One region of the Curtobacterium poinsettiae genome, then DNA from elsewhere that is predicted to be linked to it. Evidence: predicted binding sites of a transcription regulator. Region 1 holds the regulator's gene; the other holds the start of a gene.

Evidence for each region. Region 1 encodes HspR, which represses chaperone genes until heat shock. Its sites were predicted from a motif close to AAGTTGAGTCNNNNNGACTCAACTT; they were not measured.
Region 2: a site for HspR is predicted at 6,282-6,306, ahead of ACL00U_RS00235 (Hsp20/alpha crystallin family protein). Genes of this name have one in related genera too.

The regions. Positions count from the first base shown of each region.
Region 1 is NZ_CP178434.1:467,072-474,870, forward strand. It holds gene dnaK (molecular chaperone DnaK) at 1-193, shown strand, start outside; gene ACL00U_RS02270 (nucleotide exchange factor GrpE) at 196-855, shown strand; gene ACL00U_RS02275 (DnaJ C-terminal domain-containing protein) at 897-1,901, shown strand; gene ACL00U_RS02280 (heat shock protein transcriptional repressor HspR) at 2,028-2,438, shown strand; gene ACL00U_RS02285 (Ig-like domain-containing protein) at 2,509-4,569, opposite strand; gene ACL00U_RS02290 (class I SAM-dependent methyltransferase) at 4,692-5,837, shown strand; gene ACL00U_RS02295 (aldo/keto reductase) at 5,910-6,740, opposite strand; gene ACL00U_RS02300 (hypothetical protein) at 6,828-7,247, opposite strand; gene ACL00U_RS02305 (glycoside hydrolase family 2 protein) at 7,485-7,799, shown strand, end outside.
Region 2 is NZ_CP178434.1:53,562-61,360, reverse strand. It holds gene ACL00U_RS00270 (MFS transporter) at 1-232, opposite strand, end outside; gene ACL00U_RS00265 (sugar phosphate isomerase/epimerase family protein) at 483-1,283, shown strand; gene ACL00U_RS00260 (Gfo/Idh/MocA family protein) at 1,280-2,395, shown strand; gene glgX (glycogen debranching protein GlgX) at 2,540-4,558, opposite strand; gene ACL00U_RS00250 (TetR/AcrR family transcriptional regulator) at 4,618-5,232, opposite strand; gene ACL00U_RS00245 (MarR family winged helix-turn-helix transcriptional regulator) at 5,366-5,902, opposite strand; gene ACL00U_RS00240 (hypothetical protein) at 5,921-6,103, opposite strand; gene ACL00U_RS00235 (Hsp20/alpha crystallin family protein) at 6,330-6,788, shown strand; gene ACL00U_RS00230 (hypothetical protein) at 6,800-7,126, shown strand; gene ACL00U_RS00225 (manganese catalase family protein) at 7,196-7,799, opposite strand, start outside.

The DNA.
Region 1 (7,799 bases):
CGACGCCGTGAAGACCGCCTTCGACAAGCTCAACGAGTCGCAGGGCAAGCTCGGCCAGGCCATCTACAGCCAGCAGGACGCAGCAGCCGGCGCCGCCGGTGGCGAGCAGCCCGCGGGTGAGCAGCCGGCCGACGACGAGGACATCGTCGACGCCGAGGTCGTGGACGACGAGGACGACAAGGACAAGAAGTAACGATGACGGATCCCAAGGACAACGCGCCCCACGAGGACGAGCCCCAGGTCGAGGGCGACGCCACGAACGCGGCCGAGCCCGAGGACCTCATCGAGGCGGAGGGGCCCGACGTCGAAGTACCGACGGACGGCCCCGCCGCCGGGGGCCCGGCGGCCGATGCAGCGAACGACCTCTCCCCGGAGGACGAAGCGCTGCTCGCCGACGCGGCCCGCGGCATCGCCGAGGACAAGCTCAGCACCGAGGACCGCGACCTCGTCGCGGAGATGCGTGCGGACATGCTCCGTGCGCAGGCCGAGCTGGTGAACTTCCGGAAGCGCGTCGAGCGTGACCGGGAGGCCAACCGCGAGGTCGCCATCGCCGAAGTGGTGCGGGCCCTGCTGCCGGCGCTCGACGACCTCACCCGGGCCGAGGCCCACGGTGACCTCGCCGAGGGGCCGATGCAGGTCATCGGCCAGAAGATCCGCGGGGGCTTCGAGAAGTTCAAGCTCGTGCAGATCGGCGAGAAGGGCGAGGCGTTCGACCCGAACATCCACGAGGCGATCGTCCAGCTCCCCACCCCGGGCGCCACCGGACAGACCGTCGCGGACGTCGTCGAGCCGGGCTACAAGCTCGGTGAGCGCGTCCTCCGCGCGGCCAAGGTCGCGGTGGCGGTCCCGGCCTGAGCCGGGTCCCCACGGTGACGACAGAAGAAGGCAGGTGATCCATGGCCAGTCAGGATTGGTTCGACAAGGACTTCTACAAGGTCCTCGGCGTGTCCAAGGACGCCTCCGACGCCGAGCTGAAGAAGACGTACCGGAAGCTCGCGCGGCAGTTCCACCCGGACTCCAACCCGGGTGACGCCGCCGCCGAGAACCGCTTCAAGGAGATCAGCGAGGCGTACTCGGTGCTCTCCGACAAGGAGCAGCGCCAGGAGTACGACCAGGTCCGCGCCATGGGCTCCGGCGCCCGCTTCACAGCGGGCGGCGGGGGCCAGGGCGGCTTCGAGGACGTCTTCGGCGGGATGTTCGGGCAGCAGGGCGGCGGCGGACAGCGTGTCCGCTTCGGCCAGGGTGGCCCCGGCGGTGCCGGTGGATTCGAGGACATCCTCGGCGGGATGTTCGGCGGAGGTGGCGGCTTCGGCCAGACCTCCGGCGGCTACCGCGGTTTCGGCGGGCCGACGAAGGGCCGCGACGTCACGGCGTCGACGACCCTCGACTTCACCACGGCGATCGCCGGTGACACCGTCAAGCTGTCGCAGGGCAACGGCCGACCGGTGAACGTCCGCATCCCCGCGGGCGTCGCCGACGGTCAGAAGATCCGTCTGCGCGGCCGCGGCGAGCCCTCGCCCGATGGCGGAGAGGCCGGTGACCTCGTGGTCGCCGTGTCGGTGCGGAAGCACCCGGTGTTCGAGCGCGACGGGCTCAACCTGCGCGTGGACGTCCCCGTGACGTTCACCGAGGCAGCGCTCGGCGCGACGATCGAGGTCCCGACGCTCGGCGGTTCGCCCGTGAAGCTCAAGGTCGCCCCCGGCACGCCGTCGGGTCGCGTCCTGCGCGTCAAGGGCCGCGGCGTCACGACGAAGAACGGCACGGGCGACCTGCTCGCGACCGTCCAGGTCGCGGTGCCGTCGCACCTGTCGGACAAGCAGCGCGAGGCCGTCGAGGCACTTGCGGCTGCGCTGCCCGACGAGAACCCCCGCGAGGACCTCCTCGCCAAGGCGCGCGACTAGCGTCGCGCACGCAATGCAGTAGACCCGGCCTGGAGGAACGGCGCGGCTTCCTGACGGACGCTCGCCGTTCCTCCAGGCTGGTTTCCACCCCACGCGGACGACGGAAAGGAACGCGCCATGACCGACATGGACGAGAACTCGCCCGTCTTCGCGATCGCGGTCGCTGCGGAGCTCGCCGAGATGCACCCGCAGACGCTGCGGCAGTACGACCGGCTCGGCCTGGTCGTGCCGGGTCGCACCCGGGGTGGGTCGCGGCGGTACTCGATGCGCGATGTCGTGCAGTTGCGCGAGATCGCGCGACTCGGCTCCGAGGGGGTGTCGCTGGAGGGGATCCGGCGGGTGCTCGACCTGGAGAACGAGAACAAGGCGCTGCGCGACCGGGTGCGCGAACTCGAGTCGGCGTTGGCCGACCAGCTCATCAACCGGCCCGGTGCGCGGGTCTTCGCCGCCACCGCGAGTGGTGCGGCGATCTCGCTCAAGGCGGGGTCGCGGCCGCAGCGGAACACGCAGATCGTCCTGTACCGCGGACCGCGCTGACGGGGATCGACAGGCGAACGCCCCCGGTGACCGAGTGGTCACCGGGGGCGTTCTGTGTGGGCTGTGTGGCTTACTTGACGGTGAAGCGGACGGGGAGCTCGCTGGTGGCGTTGCCGGGCGTGGTCTGCTTCGCGGTGAGGGCGTAGCTGCCACGGCCGAGGTCGATGTTCGACGCCACGCTCCACTTGCCGTCGGCGTTGACCTCGGCGGTCGCGACGACGCGGGAGGTGCCGCGGATCTCGATCGTCGAGCCGGCCTGGCCGGTGCCGGTGAAGGTGGGGCGGGGTCCGGTGGTGGTGCCGTTCATCCCGGGGGACGTGACCGTCAACGGCGCTGCCGTGGCGGTGACGGAGAAGCGGACGGGGGCTTCGCTGGTGGCGTTGCCGGTGGTGGTCTGCTTCGCGGTGAGGGCGTAGCTGCCGCGGCCGAGGTCGATGCTCGACGTGGCGCTCCACTTGCCGTCGGCGTTGACCTCGGCGGTCCCGACGACGCGCGAGGTGCCGCGGATCTCGATCGTGGACCCGGCCTGGCCCGTGCCGGTGAAGGTGGGGCGGGGGCCGGTGGCGGTGCCGTTCATCCCGGGGGACGTGACCACGAGCGGTGCGACGGCGTCGTCTTCGGTGGTGAAGGCGATGTCGCGCATCACCGAGGAGCGTCCGTCGGCGGTGGTCTGCGTGAACGTGACCTCGTACCCGTCCTTGCTGGTCAGGTCCGCGGTGGCGTCCCAGGTGCCCACGCCCGACCGGGCACCGTCTGCCTTCGTCTCGAAGAGTCGCTGGCCGCGCTGGTCGGTCGCGGTGATCGTCGCGCCCGCCTCGGCGGTGCCGGCGAACGCCCGCTTGCCCGGTGTGTAGTCGTTCTCGTCCGCGAGGCCCTCGACCCGCAGGAGGCGGGGGAGCGCCACGCGCTCGGACGTCCCGCTGAAGTCGCGGCCGTCGAAGACCAGGTTGACCATGTCGAGCTGCTTGCCGGTCGCGGCGGCGGCGATCGTGTAGCTCCACACGGCATCGGCGCTGGTGGCGTGCCCGACGACCCGGTCGCCGTCGAGGATCCAGAGTCCAGGAGCGTCGTCGTGCTCCCCGACCACCTGGACGCGCCCGTCCGGGTGGACGAACACGGACCGGAGGGACGGTGCGGCGGCAGTCGGGTCGATCGGCAGCTGCTCGAGTGCGACGGGCACACGGGGCGACGAGGTGCCGTCGGCAGTGCGTCCGACGACGTAGACCGTGGAGCCGACGCGGTCCTGCGGGAGCCGAGCAGAGTAGCCGGTCTCGCCGAGGCGGGCGTCGGCGATGGTGGAGCCGGCTTCGTCCTGCACGACGACCGAGTCCACGTCCTCAGCGACGGAACCCGCCACGACGAACGACCCGTCGAGGACGCGCCCCTTCTGCACGACCGTGGGTGCGGTCGGCGCGTCCGATGCCGCCGGCGAGAACCGGACGTCGCGGAGCTCGTTCGTCCGGCCGTCGGTCGTCGTCTGGGTGAGGGTGATCACGTGGTCGGCGTCGGTGAGGTCGGCGTCGGCGCTCCAGGTGCCGGTCCCGTTGCGGGCTCCGCTCACCTCGGTCGTGAACAGGGTGGCGCCCGACGTGGTGTCCTCCGCCACGATGGTCGCGCCGGCAGTCGCGCTGCCGGCGAAGTGGTTGGTGCCGGGCGTGAACGTGTTCTGCTCCTGCTGCAGTCCGTCGACCTTGATGGTGCGCGGGATCGGGATGCGCTCGCCGCGGGTCTGGGTGCCGTCGGCGGCGGTGTGGACGCGGATCGCTTCGAGCGGTTCGTCCTTGTGGCGGTCCTGCACGACGAGGAAGAAGATGCCGGTGGTGCTCCGGTCGTACACCTGGTTGCCGCTGACGAGCCAGACGTCGTCGCCACCACCGGCTCGTCCGCCGACGATGCGGGATGACCACGGGGTGCTCCAGTCGATGGAGAAGCGCAGTGCCTCCAGCGAGGGATCGACGGGGATGGAATCGAAGTCCGGAAGAGTCTCCTGCACGGTGGAGTCCGACGACGAGGCGGCTGCGGGAGTGGCGGTGGCAGCGGTGGCGGCCGCGGGCGTCAGCAAGCCGAAGCCGAGGGAAGCGGTGAGGACGCCGCAGACGACCGCGGCGCTCCGGAACGATGTGGATGCCATTGAGGGCTCCTTCTGGTGGGGGGACTCCCAGTGTATTGACATGTGAAATACACAGGCTGTTGATATCGCGAGTGCAATCACCATGCGCTTCGCCGCGGGCTGTCGCCGGGTACGCTGACGCGGTGCCAGACTTCGCCGACTTCTTCCGCCGACGCGACGACGCCGCGCCGGACCTCATCGCGATCGACGGCACGGACCGGTTCCTCATCGACGAGGCACCGCACGTGCACGGCGACGCGCTCCGGCAGCCGGGCGAGGTCGCGGTCGTCGATGATCGGCACGGGGTGCTGACGCTCGGCCTCATCACGCAGTACGGCGCGAGCGACATCCGGGTCGTCCAGGACTCCCTGGTGGGGGAGCGCGCACTCGAGGCCAACGCCGGCACCTTCGGACTCCGTGGGTTCCACCACCCCGACTCGTTCGAGGCTGCGTTCCGCGACGTCCGGCTGGTCGTGCTGCGGCTGTCGAAGTCGCACGACCGACTGGACGAGATCGCCCGCGCCGTCGCCCGGTTCGCCGCGCCCGACGTCGTGTTGCTCTGCGGCGGCAACGTCAAGTACATGAACCTGTCGCAGAACGACGTGCTGCGCCGGTCGTTCGGCGACGTCACTGCCTCGCGTGGCCGGGGCAAGTCGCGGCTGCTCATCGCGCAGGACCCGCTCCGCGCCCAGGCCACCCGTGCCGCGACCACGAACCCCTGGCCCCGGTCGGTGCACGTCGACGACCTCGGCATGACCCTGGTCGCGCACGGTGGCGTGTTCGCGGGGACGTCGCTCGACCAGGGCACGCGGGTGCTCCTCGACGCGATGGACCGAGCGGTCCCCACCGCGCGCACGGTCGTGGACCTGGGGAGTGGCAACGGCGTGATCGCAGCGGCGACCGCGCTGCGCCGACCGAACGTCCGCGTGGTCGCCACCGACGTGTCGCGGATCGCGGTGGAGTCGACGCGCGCGACGGCGGAGGCCAACGGGGTCGCCGACCGGGTGACGGTGCTGCGGACCGACGCGGGCGACGAGCTCGCCGAGGGGTCCGCGCAGCTGGTGCTGTGCAACCCGCCGTTCCACGCGGACACGGCGGTGACCACGGACACCGCCGAGGCGATGTTCCGGAACGCGGCCACGATCCTCCAGGCCGGCGGTGAACTGTGGTGCGTCTGGAACACGCACCTGCGCTACCGGCCGGTCCTCTCGCGCCTGGTCGGGCCGACCCGCGAGGTCGTCAGGACCCCGAAGTTCACCGTGACGGCCTCGGTCGCGACGAACCGCTGACGGCTACGGACGGCGAGAGCCGCCCGGGCTGACCCGGACGGCTCTCGCGACGTGCTGCTGTGCTGGGATCGATCAGGCCGGCACGTAGTCGAACGTGTCGGGGTCGGGACCCGTGCGGTGGCCCTTGTCGAGGCCGGTGATGTCCGTCATGTCCTCGTCCGAGAGCTCGAAGTCGAAGATCGCGAAGTTCTCCTCGACGCGGGCGCGCGTGACGGACTTCGGGAACACGATGTCGCCGCGCTGGATGTGCCAACGGAGGACGACCTGCGCCGGGGACTTGCCGACCGACGAGGCGATGCGGGTGATGGTCTCGTCGTCGAGCACGAGGCCCTGCGCGATCGGGGACCACGCCTCGGTCGCGATGCCGTGCTCACGGTTGTAGGCGCGGAGTTCGTCCTGCGCCAGGTACGGGTGCACCTCGATCTGGTTCACGGCCGGGGTGATGGTCGTCTCGGCGGCGAGGCGGTTGAGGTGGTTGGTCTGGAAGTTCGAGACACCGATCGACCGGGCGGTACCGGCGGCGTAGAGCTCCTCGAAGGCCTTCCACGTCGGCACGAAGTCCGAGACGGTGGGCAGGGGCCAGTGGATGAGGAAGAGGTCGGTGTAGCCGCCGAGCAGCTCGGCCGACTTCTTGCCGTTCTCCAGCGCAGCCTCGGGGTCGTGGAAGCCGTTGTTGAGCTTCGAGGTGACGAAGATCTCCTCACGCGGGATGCCGGACGCAGCGATCGCCTCACCGACCTCCTTCTCGTTGCCGTACATCTCGGCGGTGTCGATGTGGCGGTAGCCGACCTCGAGCGCAGCCAGCGTGGCGGCCTTCGTCTCGGAGGGGTCGATCTGGAAGACACCGAAGCCGAGCTGCGGGATGGTCTTGCCGTCGTTCAGGGTGATGTTCGGAACGGTCATGGACCCATGCAACCAAACGCCCCTCAGCGCGCATTCCGCCGACACCCAGGAACGGCGAGCCCGGGCGCGCCGCTCGGGCTGCGCAGCTCAGGAGAGCGCAGCCGTGATGTACGCCTGCAGTGCCTGCCCGTACGCGATCGCGGGCACCTCGGACGCGAAGCTGCGGTCGACGCCCCCGATCGTCGCCGTCACCGTGAAGACCAGGCGCCCGCCGACCGGCACCCGGGTCAGCCCGATGAACGACGGCCCGAGCAGGTCGCGCAGCTGGTCCTCGCGGGGCAGCCAGAGCGACTCCGACGCGGTGACCGAGTCGAGGGCCCACTCCGTGGTGCCGTTGAAGCCGAGGATCGTGCCGGTGGGGGAGTCGTGCCGTTCGACGGTCATCTCGGACACCGTGTAGACGTCGTCGTCGATGCCGGGCTTGTCGATCACGAACCGGTCCCCGGTCTCGGGGTGCCAGCGGAGGCCGGCGTCACGGAGGGACCTGGCGAGTTCGACGGTGATCACGTTCCCACCTTGCCCGCGCGACCCGCCCCTGTCACCACCTAGGTTGCCGAAAGCATCCCGTACTAGCATCGCCGAGCACCCCTCGCGCGAGCGCACCCCGTTCGCGCGCGCGGCGTGACGACGCCCGGGCAACCGGTGCCGCGCCTCCAGGCCGTGGGACCGGTCGTGGGCCGGGCCGCCGGCCGGCGTCCCCGACCGAGGCTGACGGACACCCTGCCGCCGAAGAGAAGGACCCGCATGACCCTCGAACGCGAGGAACTCCGCGACCACTGGACCGTGACGATGGCCGGAGGAACCGGTGCGCCGGACGGCGTCGTGGGCCGCACCATCCCGGCGACGGTGCCGGGCCAGGTCCACACCGACCTGGAGCGGGAGGGCCTGCTGCCGGACCCGACGTTCCACCTGAACGAGCAGGACGCCAAGTGGGTCGGCCGCGCCGACTGGGCCTACCGCCGCACGGTCGACGTCGACCCGCGCGGACACGAGCGCGTCGACCTGGTCTGCGACGGCCTGGACACCGTCGCGGAGCTCAGCCTGGACGGCGTCGTCGTG
Region 2 (7,799 bases), 410 kb from region 1:
CGCCGATCGGCAGCACCGACCCGATGACGTTCGCGGCGTCGTCGCCGACCAGGGCCTGCGCCTTGAGCTGCATGCTCACGTAGACGGGGGCCATGAGCGCGACGAAGAGGCCGAACTGCCCGAGGAACAGGGCGATCTGGTAGCCGATGCCCACCTTCACCGTGCTGACGGGCTGGGTGATGCCCTCTTCCGGGTTGAGCAGTGCCGGGCTGCCGGGTTCGGGTGTGCTCATGACGCCTCCTTGAGTCGATGAAAACCTTGCCTGACAAGGTTTTTCCGACGCGAGCATACATCGACAGGTGTCGTCTGCAACACCGGGCCCCTCACGGGCCGTGACGCGCGGGCCGTCCGGGCCGCGTCACACGGGGCAGCAAAAACTACACACCGGGTGGTTTTTGGGGTAGCGTCGTCATCGATCTCGCCGCGGAGCATCGCTCCTCGACGGGCCGCGACACCCAGACAGGATCGAAGGAGCCTCTGCAATGCCCACCACTTCTGTGCAGCTGTACTCGCTGCGCGACGCCATCGCCGAAGACCTCGACAAGGCCATCGCCCGTGTCGCCGAGATCGGGTACGAGAACGTCGAGCCCTACGCGTTCGTCGAGCGCGCCACCGACCTCGAGCGTGCGTTCGCGGCCACCGGCCTCAAGGCTCCGTCCGGCCACGTCGCCGTGATCGACGCCGAGGACACCGCGCCGATCTGGGACGCCGCCGAGCGCCTCGGCATCCACACCGTCATCGACCCCTTCATCCCGACCGACCGCTGGCAGACCGCCGACGACGTCGCGAAGATCGCCGAGCGCGTCAACGAGCTGACCGCCGAGGCCGCCGGCCGTGGCCTGCAGTTCGGGTACCACAACCACCAGTGGGAGTTCACGAACAAGGTCGACGGCCGCACCGTCTACGACCTGTTCGTGTCGCAGCTGTCGCCGGAGACCGTCCTCGAGGTCGACACCTTCTGGGCGACCGTCGGTGGCGCCGACGCCCCCACCGTGCTCACGGGCCTGGGCGACCGCGTCGTCGCGATCCACGTCAAGGACGGCAAGGTCGACGGTGACATCCGCACCGCGCTGCCCTCGTCCGAGAGCGCCCTGATCGTGCCCGAGGCACTGCAGCGCGCCTTCGAGAACCAGACCCCCGCCGGCCAGGGCGACGTCGACGTGGCCGCCATCCTCGCCGCCGCACCCGAGGCCATCCGCGTGGTCGAGTTCGACGCGTACAAGGGCGACGTCTTCGAGGGCATCACCGAGTCCCTCACCTGGCTCAAGGACAACGACAAGTGAGCCGCGTCGGGATCGGCATCATCGGTGCCGGCAACATCTCCACCCAGTACCTCGAGAACCTGACGAAGTTCGCCGACGTCGAGGTCCGCTTCGTCGCCGACGTGCTGCTCGACCGCGCTGCTGCCCAGGCGGCGGAGTACGGCGTTGCCGCGTCCGGCACGGTCGAGGAGCTCCTCGCCCGCGACGACATCTCGATCGTGATCAACCTGACGATCCCGGCCGCACACGCCGAGGTCGACCAGCAGATCATCGACGCCGGCAAGCACGTCTGGAGCGAGAAGCCGATCGCCACCGACCACGCGTCGGCCGCGGCGGTGCTCGAGTCGGCGAAGGCCAAGGGCCTGCGCGTCGCGACCGCTCCGGACACCGTGCTCGGCGCGGGCATCCAGACGGCGCTCCGTGCCATCGCCCGCGGCGACATCGGTGAGCCGCTCTCCGCGACCACGCTGTTCCACGTCCCCGGACCCGAGGCGTGGCACCCGAACCCGGACTTCCTGTTCGCCACCGGTGCCGGCCCCCTGTTCGACATGGGCCCGTACTACGTGACGACCCTGGTGCACGCGTTCGGCACCGCCTCGCGCGTGCAGGCCGTCTCGTCGAAGTCGCTCGACCGTCGCACGATCGCGTCCGGCCCCCGCGCCGGCGAGACGTTCCCGGTCGAGGTCCCGACGCACCACGCGGCCCTGATCGAGTTCGCCGGCGGGCAGTCCGCACAGTCGACGTTCTCGTTCCAGCACGCCCTGCCGCGCATGGGCTTCGTCGAGATCAACGGCACGCTCGGCACGATCTCGCTGCCCGACCCGAACACCTTCGAGGGCTCGTCGCAGCTCTGGCGCTACGGGCAGGACGAGCCCGAGACGCTCGAGGCGGTCGGCTCCACCTGGGGCCGTGGCACCGGTGTCGTCGAACTCGCCCGCGCCATCGCCGAGGACCGCCCCGAGCGTGCCTCCGGCGCCGTCGCGCTGCACGTGCTCGACGTCCTGCTCGGCATCCGTGACGCGGCCGAGTCGGGTTCCGCCGTCGACATCACGTCGACCGTGGACGCGATCCCGCCGCTGCCCGAGGACTTCGACCCCGCGGCAGCCGTGCTGACCGCGGGCGCGAACGCCTAGGAGCGCCGCGCGCACCACGAGCACCACTTCGTGAGCAGGAATGGTCGGGTCCCCACCGGGAACCCGACCATTTCTGCTCACCAAGCGAAGCCGCGCGAGCGCCCCGCCCGCGCGAGCGAGCCCGCGCGAGCGCCGCGCCCCGCGTCAGACCAGCGCGGTGAAGGACGCGTCGCGCACGAGCAGCGTCGCCGCGTCGCCCACCACGGCCTGGTCGGGGTCGCTCGACAGCCCGAGCGACCAGTTGCCGCCGCCCGGACGCTCCGGCAGCGTGAACTCCACCGTGGTGCCCGACGCGTTCAGCAGCACGGCCACGGTGTCGTCCCCCTGGTGCAGCACGAGCGTCACGGCCCGGTTGCCACCGTCCGCCCAGTCGCCGTCCTCGAACCCGGCGGCGTCGGCGCGGAGCACGCTCACCGTCGACTCCGAGTCACCGGGCGCGGTGCGGAACCACTCCGGACGCAGTGCCCGGTGCTGTCGACGGAACGCGATCGCCGCCGTGGTGAAGGCGAGCAGGTCGTTGTCGGCGGCGGCCCAGTCGAACCACGAGATCTCGTCGTCCTGGCAGTACGCGTTGTTGTTGCCGCCCTGCGACCGGGCGAGTTCGTCGCCACCCAGGATCATCGGGACGCCGGCGGAGAGCAGCAGGGTGCCGAGGAAGTTGCGGCGCTGCCGGTCGCGGTAGTCGTTCACCGCGCCGTCGTCGGTCGGGCCCTCGATGCCGCCGTTGAACGAGGTGTTGTCGCTCTCGCCGTCGTTGTTGTCCTCGCCGTTGGCCTCGTTGTGCTTGTCGGCGTACATCGTCAGGTCGGCCAGGGTGAAACCGTCGTGGGCGGTGACGAAGTCGACCGAGCAGAGCGGTGATCGGCGCGACCCCTCGTAGACGTCCGGGCTGCCCAGGACCCGCTGGACGGCGTCGCCCAGCGCACCCTCGTCACCACGCCAGAAGGAGCGCAGGTCGTCGCGGTACTTGCCGTTCCACTCGGACCAGTCGGCCGGGAACCCGCCCACCTGGTAGCCGGCGGTGTCCCACGGCTCGGCGATCATCTTGACCTCGCGCAGCACGGGGTCCTGGTGGATGATGTCGAGGAACGCGGAGTGCTTCTCGGCCTCGCCGTCCTGGCGGGTGAGGGTCGTGGCCAGGTCGAACCGGAAGCCGTCGACGTGCATCTCCTCGACCCAGTAGCGGAGCGAGTCCATGATCAGCCCGAGCGCTGCCGGGTGTCCGACGTTCAGGCTGTTGCCGGTGCCGGTGGTGTCGAAGTAGTTCGCCTCGTCACCCTCGACCAGCCGGTAGTACGACTGGTTGTCGATCCCCTTGAACGACAGCGTCGGGCCCATGTGGTTGCCCTCGGCGGTGTGGTTGTAGACGACGTCCATGATGACCTCGAGTCCCGCGGCGTGCAGGGCCTTGACCATCGACTTGAACTCGGCGACCTGCTGCCCGGCGGTGCCCGAGGACGAGTACTCGTCGTGCGGCGCGAAGAAGCCGATGCTGTTGTAGCCCCAGTAGTTGCGGAGCCCCTTGTCGAGCAGCGTCGAGTCCTGCACGAACTGGTGCGTCGGCAGCAGCTCGACCGCGGTGACGCCGAGGTCGGTCAGGTGCTTGATCGCCGCCGGGTGGGCCATGCCGGCGTAGGTGCCGCGGATCTCCTCGGGGACGTCCGGGTGCTGCTTCGTGAAGCCCTTGACGTGCACCTCGTACACGACGGTTTCGGTGAGCGGGGTCCGCAGCAGGCTGTCGCCGTCCCAGTCGAAGGACCGGTCGGCGACGACGGACTTGGGCATCGCGCCGGCCGAGTCGGTGTCGTCGAGCTGCTCGGGGTCGTTCATGTCGTGACCGAAGAGCGCCTGGCCCCACTCGTACTCGCCGTCGATCGCGGTGGCGTAGGGGTCGAGCAGGAGCTTCGCGCCGTTGTGACGCAGGCCGTTCGCCGGGTCCCACGCGCCGTGCACGCGGAAGCCGTAGCGGGTGCCGACGGCCACGCCGGGCACGACGTCGTGGAAGGTGTAGCCGGTGCGGTTGCGGAGCTCGGTGCGGTGCTCGGTGCCGTCGTCGTCGAAGGTGCAGAACTCGACGCGCTCGGCGGTGCTCGAGAACAGGGCGACGTTGGCGCCCCCGTCGACGAGCGTGACGCCGAGCGGGGTGCGCGTGGAAGTGGTCATGCTGCCCTTCTACCGGCCGGTCGCTGTGCCACCGGCAGTCTGGCCGTACCCCTGGCCGCTCAGCGCACCGGCGGGACCAGCTGCTCCAGCAACCGCAGCACCCGTTCACCGTCGACGGCGTCGGGGTCGAGCAGCCACTGCACCTGCAGCCCGTCGGACGCCGCGATGCTCAGGCTCGCCAGGTCGACCGGGTCCAGGTCGGTGCGGATCCGTCCGCTCGCCTGGTCCGCCTCGATGAGCACGGCGAGTTCGGCGCGCAGCCGGGCGAAGCGTTCGCGCATGAAGTCGCGCGTGGCCGGGTGGCCTTCCTGCACCGCGTCGGCGGCGAGGGTCGTGTACAGCTGCACCAGCCCCGGCACGGCACGGTTGCGCGACGCGCTCTCGCGCATGTCGCCGATCGCCGACTTCATCCGGTCGGGTGCGCCCTGCTCGCGGACCTCGTGCTCCCGGTAGACGGCGAGCAGCAGTTCGTCGCGGCTCGGGAAGTAGTGGCGGAGTGCCGCGTGCGTGATCCCGAGGGCCTCGGCCACGGAACGGAGCGACGAAGCGTCGACCCCCTGTTCCGCGACCATGCGGATCATCTCGTCGAGGATCTGGGTGCGCCGCTCGGCGCCCTTGCGGTACCCGCCGCGGCGCGGCTGGGCCGCGTCGGCGTCGTCCGCGGGGTGGGTCATGCACCCAACTTACCGTTGGAAGGTTTTTACGCCACCGTCGGACGGGAGGCCCGTGGCGGGCGCACCACGGGCCTCCCGTCCGCATCGCGGTCGCGCCGCACCCGTCGGGTCGCGTCAGCCGGGCGCGCTCGCGTCAGTCCTGGTCGTCGACCGTGTACTCGTCGACCGGCGCGGGCGAGCCCGCGGCGAGCGCGTCGACGATCTTCGTGAGCGAGTCGGCGAGGACGGCGTTGTCCGCGTCGGGCAGCTGCTCGAGCACCTGGACGACGGCCTCGTGGAACCGTGCGTACGAGGCGTCGATCTTCTCGGTGGCCTGGTCCGTGGGGGCGAGCACCTGCGCACGGCGGTCCGTGGGGTGCGCCGCGCGGGACAGCAGCCCCTTCTGCACGAGCCCGTCGACGATCTTGGTGACCGACGCGTTCGAGACGGCGAGCATGACGGCCAGGTCCTTCGGGCCCGTCGTGCGGCCGTCCCGGTGGGCCTGCAGCAGGTACCGGACGGCGAGGAACTCGTTCTTCGTCAGGCCGCTGTCGATGCGGGCGGACTCGATCTGCTGGTCCTCGGCGTGCTGCAGGCGGAGCAACGCGTCGACGGCGGTCTTCGCGGCCCGCGACTCGGGTTCGCGGGTGTAGAGGTGGACGTGCTCTCGACGGACGACGGTCAACGGCATGGGGTCATGCGCTCCTTGCTATACGGCAGGCGTGGTGAAGAAGTCCGCGTAGGACGGCTCGGAGCGACCGGCGAGCAGCGAGGGGTCCTGGATGCGACGCGCGACGTACGCGTCGATGACCGCCGGGTCGGTGAGGCCGACGCGCGTGTGGCTGCTGCCGATCGTCGCGACCCGAGGCATCCCGGAGTACGTGCTGTGCATGTCCTGTCCCGCCCTTCTTGCTTGCCGTGTGTCCCGTTCGGACGGCTGAACTCTTTCACACAGTGAACGGTCAGTTCAACGAACCATTCGCGCTGTGTACGTTTTGCGCGCTGCGTGGTTCTCGGCTTCCTCTGAGCGTTCTTTTGGCACTCGCCAGGGTCGAGTGCTAAAACGGTGGCAGTTGAGTCGAGGGGACTCAACGAGAACCACGAAGGAGTTGATTTCGATGACGATGAACTTCGATCCGTTCCGCGAGCTCGACCGACTCGCGGGTTCGCTCCTCGGCACCGCCGCCGGCCCGCGCTCGATGCCGATGGACCTGTACCGCACCGGGGACCACTACGTCCTCGACGTCGACCTGCCCGGCATCGACCCGGGCTCGGTCGACATCGACGTGGACGGTTCCGTCCTGACCATCCGCGCCGAGCGCACCCTGGGCGCGCCCGAGGGCTCGCAGTGGCTCACCCGTGAGCGCCAGCCCGGCACGTACGTCCGGCAGCTGACGCTCGGCGACGGCCTCGACGCCGAGCGCATCACCGCCGGGTACGACAACGGCGTGCTCAGCGTCACGATCCCCGTCAAGGAGTCCGCGAAGCCGCGCAAGATCGCCGTCACCGTCGGTGGCGGGTCCGAGCAGCTCGCGGTCGGTTCCGGTGCCGCCGGTTCCGGCACCGCCGCCGGGTGAGGAGCTGAGCGATGACGTCCGTCCTGCTGCACGCGGTGGTCGCGGTCCTCGTCGTCACCGCGGCGCTCGCACTGACGAGCCTGGACCGGCGCACCGCCGTGCTCCTCGGGGCCACCGGCAGCCTGACCGGCACGTTCCTGGCCTGGGTCGCCGCGCCCCGGCTGTTCGAGCAGTCGCTCCTGGCGCCCTGGGTCGCGTCGGTGCTCGGCACGGCCCTGCTGATCGCGGGGTGGAGTGCCGTCCGCGCCTACTCGGGCATCTTCGAGGCGCCGCGTGACGAAGAACCCGAGACGGGGGCGCTGATGACCGTGGGCGGGTCCACCCCGTCGGTGCGGTGACCCGCTGACGGACAGGAGGCCCGGTGCACGTCGTGCGCCGGGCCTCCCGTCGTTCCGTGGGTTGCGGGACTACTCCTTGTGCAGCGTGTCCTGCACCAGGCCGGCCGTCTTCTCGACGACGTTCGGCAGCTCGGTGGTGCCGTACAGCCGGACGTCGGGGTGGGTGGGCGGGGGCATCGGGACCGAGGTCGTGGGGCCGTCGTGGTACGAGTACTCGCCCTTGCCGTCGAACGAGGGGCCGCTCGCCCACGGGCCGTTCTTCGCCTCGGCACCGTCGGAGAAGTTGAGGTACTGGTAGTTGACCTCCTGGTTCTCCTTCGACTGCGGGAAGTTGCTCGGCACGGGGAAGCCCTCGACGCCCTGCTCGCGCAGCTCAGCGGCGGCGGTCGCCCACATGTTCTGGTGCATCGTGTCGCGGGCGATGAGGAAGGACAGCAGGTCCCGCACGCCGTGGTCGTCGGTCATGTGGTAGAGCCGGGCGGCCTGCACACGGCCCTGCATCTCGGCGTTCTCGTTCGCCGTGAAGTCGGCGAGCAGGTTGCCGCTGGCGGTGATGTACGAGCCCTGCCAGGGGTTGCCGTTGCTGTCCACCGGACGGGCACCCGCACCGGCGACGATCGCGTGCTGGACGTCGGTGCCGCCGACGATCGCGGCGACCGTGGGGTCGTCCTGC